2 linked regions of the Chroogloeocystis siderophila 5.2 s.c.1 genome follow. The protein of the gene in region 1 interacts with the protein of each later gene in a pairwise test. Links are inferred from orthologs where the notes say so. Each region holds a gene or a part of one and is shown on either strand. Other genes may lie near its edges.

What was found.
Region 2: the proteins of pcrA (region 1) and lpdA interact in binary tests that used the Escherichia coli proteins (3 or more experiments, as listed by UniProt). The link is inferred for Chroogloeocystis siderophila 5.2 s.c.1 from one-to-one orthologs.

The regions. Positions count from the first base shown.
Region 1 is NZ_MRCC01000001.1:204,208-207,519, reverse strand. Bases 54-3,031 are described here. They hold pcrA (DNA helicase PcrA), read left to right. Parts: upstream 54-357; coding sequence 358-2,706; downstream 2,707-3,031. Other genes in these bases: NIES1031_RS00945 (SnoaL-like polyketide cyclase), read right to left, coding at 54-79. Outside these bases: more of NIES1031_RS00945, read right to left, coding at 1-53; NIES1031_RS00935 (trypsin-like serine peptidase), read left to right, coding at 3,164-3,312. UniProt on the Escherichia coli protein: A helicase with DNA-dependent ATPase activity. Unwinds DNA duplexes with 3'-5' polarity. Translocates on single-stranded DNA with 3'-5' polarity. Initiates unwinding more efficiently from a nicked substrate than double-stranded DNA.
Region 2 is NZ_MRCC01000012.1:162,197-165,356, forward strand. What follows is about bases 227-3,052. They hold lpdA (dihydrolipoyl dehydrogenase), read left to right. Parts: upstream 227-837; coding sequence 838-2,268; downstream 2,269-3,052. Other genes in these bases: NIES1031_RS15580 (PH domain-containing protein), read right to left, coding at 227-312; trpC (indole-3-glycerol phosphate synthase TrpC), read left to right, coding at 2,369-3,052. Outside these bases: more of NIES1031_RS15580, read right to left, coding at 1-226; more of trpC, read left to right, coding at 3,053-3,160. UniProt on the Escherichia coli protein: Lipoamide dehydrogenase is a component of the glycine cleavage system as well as of the alpha-ketoacid dehydrogenase complexes.

The sequences.
Region 1 (3,312 bases):
AACGCCACTCAGCATGACTTTCCTTTGCAATCACTGTATCTCTGTCTTGAACCCACAAAGGTGTATCTGATGTACCCATAATTGTCGTTTCCGCTACTCGAAAGGATTTAATTTGATAGAGTTTAGCAAACTGTAAATTGCGCATAAATGCGAAATTTACTGAAAATCTCACTAGAATATTTATTCTTGAAGATAATAACAGTGGTACTACTGAACTCCAGCTAGCTTAATATTTGCTAAAGATTTACACCTGGGTTGCAATAAGTAGGAAGCTACAAACATCGCATAAGTTTTGTAATATAAGTCAGACAGGATATATCTTTTGCAGCCCTAAGCGCGATCGCACTTCTTACACCCATGACGACAAGTATTGACTTTCTCCATAGCCTCAATCCGAGTCAACGCCAAGCTGTAGAACATTTCTGCGGTCCGATGTTGGTCGTTGCTGGCGCAGGTTCTGGTAAAACACGGGCGCTGACTTACCGAATTGCCAATCTGATTCTGAAACACCGCGTCGATCCTGAAAATATCCTGGCTGTCACCTTCACTAATAAAGCCGCGCGGGAGATGAAAGAACGCATCCAAAAGCTGTTTGCCGAACAAATTGCGATTCGTGACTATGGAAAGCCCTTAGAAGCGTTAGTACCGCACGAACAGACAAGTTTGCGATCGCGCGTGTATAAAACAATGATTAAAGATTTGTGGATTGGTACTTTCCACAGCTTATTTTCCCGCGTGCTGCGATTTGATATTGAAAAATATCAAGATGAAAAAGGACGGCGTTGGAATCGCAATTTTTCAATTTTTGATGAATCTGATGCGCAAAGCCTTGTCAAACAAATAGTGATTAAACAACTTAATTTAGATGATAAAAAGTTTGAACCGCGTTCGGTACGCTATGCAATTAGTAATGCGAAAAATCAAGGATTAACTCCCCAAGAGTTTGAGCGTCAACAACCCAATTATCGCGGGCGCGTTATCGCTGAAGTTTACAGTCAATATCAAAGCGCTTTAGCCGAGAATAACGCTTTAGATTTTGACGACCTCATTCTCGTTCCTGTACAACTCTTTCAACAAAACGAACAAGTATTAGGCTATTGGCATAACAAATTTCAACATATTTTAGTTGATGAGTATCAAGATACCAACCGGACGCAATATGACTTAATTCGGTTACTTGTTACCAACGGAGAAACAAATAAACAAAATTGGAATTGGCAAAATCGCTCGATCTTTGTCGTTGGTGATGCCGATCAGTCAATTTATAGTTTCCGTATGGCAGATTTTACAATTTTACTAGAATTTCAGTCTGATTTTGGCGATGGTTTGCCTGATGCTGATACTCGCACTATGGTAAAGCTAGAAGAAAATTATCGCTCTAGAGAAAACATTCTGCAAGCCGCCAATGAACTAATAGAAAATAATACTCAGCGCATCGATAAAATTCTCAAACCTACGCGTGGGGCTGGCGAACAAATTTATTTATACAAAGCCGATGATGAAATTGCGGAAGCGCAGTTTGTCATTAATCAAATTCGCAATTTAGAACGCCGCTATTCTGATTTTGATTGGGGTAGTTTTGCTATTCTCTACCGCACTAATGCACAATCGCGACCGTTTGAAGATACTCTATTACGCTGGGGTATTCCTTATACAATTGTTGGTGGATTGAAGTTTTACGATCGCAAAGAGATTAAAGATATTCTCGCCTATCTGCGGGTCATTGTTAATCCTTCAGATACCGTGAGTTTGCTACGTGTAATTAACACACCGCGTCGTGGTATTGGTAAAGCTACAATCGATGCTTTGGTAAGCGCAGCGCAAGAATTAAGTATTCCTGTGTGGGAAATTATCAGCGATGAGACATCGGCGGGTACTTTAGCAGGGAGATCGGTAAAAGGTGTGACGAGTTTTGCGCAGTTAATCAGCCACTGGCAAGAACAAGTCGATATTACTCCGGCATCGGTCATTGTGCAAGCAATTATGGAAGAATCAGGTTACATTCAAGACTTGAAAAACCAAGGTAATGATGAAAGTTTAGAACGCCTGCAAAACTTGCAAGAACTCCACAATGCTGTCGTCCAATTTGAAGAAGAAAGTGAAGATACTTCTTTAGAAGCTTTTTTAGCTAGCACAGCTTTAAATTCTGATTTAGATAATTTAAAAGAAGGACAAAAAGCCGTTTCTTTACTAACACTACACGCGGCTAAAGGGTTAGAATTTCCTGTAGTTTTCCTAGTAGGAATGGAACAAGGTTTATTACCTAATTTCCGTTCGTTAGACGATCCTGATTCTTTAGAAGAAGAACGACGTTTGTGTTATGTTGGCATTACTCGCGCGCAAGAACTCTTGCATCTTTCGCACGCGCGGGAACGTCGTCTTTATGGTTCGCGCGAACCGGCGATTCGTTCGCAGTTTTTGACAGAGTTACCCGAAGAATTACTTGCAGATCAACAGCCTGCGAGTCGGAGTTACACAAAACCACCAAGTATCGCTTCGCGAAGCAGAGAAGTAGCTGCGACTCCTGTAAATACAAGTCCGCAAAATTGGCAAGTCGGCGATCGCGTCTTACACAAAACCTTCGGAGTTGGTGAAATCACTCATGTTTTCGGTTCTGGAAATAAAGTCTCTGTCGCGATTAAATTTCCCACACTAGGTCAAAAAATTATTGATCCGAGAATCGCCCAGTTGCAACGAGTAAATTAATCTTAAAACTACTTGCTTTTTGTCATGGATTGAGCATCAATCTTTAACTTAGATTTGAACCACTTGAGTGTAGCCATCACAAACTGGCTAGGCTTGGCGATCGCGGGTTTCAAGTGAAATCTTGAATAAATTTTAGTAACATTCAATACTCGCTCAACTGACAACAGCGAGCCTGTATTCGTATCGCTTCACTGTTTTTCGCCTCTGGTTTTACAAGCTATGTAAAACTACATAGCTCTACATGAATAAATGTTACAAAATCTTGGATACTTCCGGAAAGGCAAGATTTGACGTTGAGGGACACCTTGCAGACAAGTTTTAAGCAGGAGTGTCAATGTTTATGAATGGTAAATGATTAATAGGCTATCGCATCTCACAGTGACGAATTATTGCTCACCAAAGCGCTGAGGCAAAAAATTAACTGTTGCCATAAATTTTTGTGCTTAATAAATTAATCATGAACAATATGCACATATCAATTACGCAATCATTAACTATTGCATCAACTGGATTACTACTAAGTTTGCTAAGTAGTTATGGGTCTGAGGCTCTTGCCCAAAACCGTGATGTTGCCGTAGTCGTAGTAGGACAACAACAACCGTTGTC
Region 2 (3,160 bases), on another replicon or contig:
CTTACGTAGCGAGTTTCGCATTGCTTGTGGATCTACATCAGCAGAAGTTAAGTTCCTTAAATCAATTTTTGTGTTCCAACCAATGCGCTGAACATAAAGTGTATTGTCTGCGATCGCATAACCGCGAATACTGAAGAATACAGATATTAATAAAATCACCAAAGGAATTATTACCATCGCCACTAGCCACGCAATATCACTACGAGAAGCAGTCAATATTCCAATCAACACAATTCCTAGCAGTATTGCAGAAACTACAATAGTAATAGCAATCAGCGATATCGCCCAAGGAGCCTTAAATACTTTATTCATCAGTGGCTTCTCCTATTTCATATTAATACTTCACCTACTTATGACGCACGCAATCTCAGCATTTTCATCAGAACCAAGACTTGGGAACTTCCCTTTATTCTCCCCATCGGGGAACGCAACCGTCCCCAAACCCTTTGCAAACAAGTGGCTACTCATGACGCAGTAATTGTTCGGGGTGGCTGTTGCGTAAATCCTGACACTTATAGGTTATTCATCGCAATTAATAATATGTAAATTGTAATTCTTTGCATCACTATACTGCGTGGAGAATTAAGTTATTTAATTGTAAAGTATTCAATAAAAACAAACATACAGATATTGAAATGTTAACAGCGATCGCTTAGAGTTCATGCACAGCCAGTGTAACTAAGACAAACTTATATACTAGAACTTAGGACAAACACAAGACTTTAAGATTGACAGATAATCTTCCCGCAAGCGGAAACCAAAAAAAAGACTTGCATTGATTGCGGAGTCGAGTTGAGAATAAGTTAGAGTAACGCGCACGCTTTGAGGAGACCTGCGGTGAGTCAGGAAGCATTTGATTACGATTTAGTCATTATTGGCGCTGGAGTCGGCGGACATGGTGCGGCTTTACACGCGGTCAGTTGTGGATTGAAAACCGCCATTGTCGAAGCAGCGGATATGGGTGGAACCTGCGTCAATCGGGGTTGTATTCCTTCAAAAGCACTACTTGCTGCTGCTGGTCGCGTGCGAGAATTACGCAATGCGCATCATCTCAAAGCTTTGGGAATTCATGTTGGGGATGTGGCGTTTGACCGCGCAGCGATCGCGGATCATGCAAATAACTTAGTCAGCAAGATTCAAGGTGATTTGACAAATAGCCTCAAACGTCTCGGTGTTGAGATCATTCGCGGTTGGGGTAAAGTCGCCGGACAGCAAAAAGTTGCGATCGCTACTGACAACGGCGAAAAAACTGTTACAGCCAAAGATATTATTCTTTCGCCTGGTTCTGTCCCATTTGTTCCACCAGGAATTGAAGTAGACGGCAAAACAGTCTTTACAAGCGACCAAGGTGTCAAGTTAGAATCACTTCCGGATTGGGTGGCAATTATTGGTAGCGGCTATATTGGGCTAGAATTTTCTGATGTGTACTCAGCGCTAGGGTGTGAAATTACAATGATTGAAGCCCTAGACCAACTGATGCCAGGATTTGACCGCGATATTGCCAAATTAGCTGAACGGATATTAATTACACCCCGCGATATCGAAACGTATGTGGGAATTTACGCAAAGCGCGTCATTCCTGGTTCTCCTGTCGTCATTGAACTTGCAGACTTCAAAACGAAAGAAGACGTGGATATCATTGAGGTTGATGCTTGCTTGGTAGCTACCGGACGCATCCCAGTCACGCAAAACCTTGGGTTAGATTCGGTGGGTGTCGAACTTGATCGCCGCAACTTTATTCCTGTAGACGATCGCATGGCAGTTTTATCTGCGGGTGAACCCACACCACATTTATGGGCAATTGGCGACGCGAACGGCAAAATGATGTTAGCGCACGCGGCTTCTGCACAAGGTATCGTCGCCGTTGAAAATATCTGCGGAAGACACCAAGAAATCGACTATCGCAGTATCCCCGCCGCCGCGTTTACGCACCCTGAAATTAGCTACGTAGGAATGACCGAAACTGCGGCGAAAGATATGGGTAAAGAACAAGGATTTGAAGTGAGTGCAGTTCGTACATACTTCAAAGGGAATTCTAAAGCCCTCGCAGAAGGTGAAGCTGACGGTATCGCAAAGGTCGTGTATCGTAAAGATACGGGCGAAGTCCTCGGCGTTCATATCATCGGAATGCACGCCTCAGATTTAATTCACGAAGCTTCCGCCGCGATCGCTAACCGTCAATCTGTTTATTCTTTAGCACATCTCGTCCACGCCCACCCCACACTTTCAGAAGTGCTGGATGAAGCATATAAGCGTGCCATTGCTTGAGTAAAATGCGAATCGGTAATAGGTAATGGGTGATTCTTAGTTAAGTATTTTTCTAATGACCAGTTACCTATTACTAATGACCTGTTACCAATTACCTAATATGCAAATTCGTCGTCGTCCACCTAATCCATCAGTTGATGTGAAAAGCTTGCGCTATCAAGTTGCTATTCCTGATGCTGAGCCACAAAATATCTTAGAAAAAATTGTCTGGCATAAAGAAACTGAAGTCGAGCAACTGCGTGAAAAGCTTCCTTTAGTCGAACTTCAGCGTAAAGCCCTTGCTGCACCACCAACACGTGATTTTATTGGTGCGTTGCGTCAAGGAAAAACAACACCTGCACTCATTGCCGAGGTAAAAAAAGCTTCACCAAGTAAGGGCGTCTTTCGCGAAGATTTTGACCCTGTGGCGATCGCGCAATCTTATGCCCAAGGTGGTGCTAGCTGTCTTTCAGTACTGACTGATGAAAAGTTCTTTCAAGGCAGTTTTAACAATCTTGCCTTAATTCGCGCTGCGGTAGATTTACCACTTTTGTGCAAAGACTTCATTATCTACCCGTATCAAATGTATATGGCGCGTATTCGGGGTGCGGATGCCGTGCTGTTGATTGCCGCAATTCTGAGCGATCAAGATTTACAATACTTTGTTAAAATTGCAACTGCTTTAAAAATGGCAGTATTAGTCGAAGTTCACACCTTAGAGGAACTTGACCGCGTTTTGGCAATTGATGGTATCCGATTAATTGGTATAAATAATCGCGATTTAGAAGATTTTACCGTAGATTTACAGACAACTTGTGCATTGCTAGAAGCACGCGGCGAAGAATTGCGATCGCGGAATATCTTAGCCGTCAGCGAGTCAGGATTGCATACACCCGCAGATCTACAAGTTGTC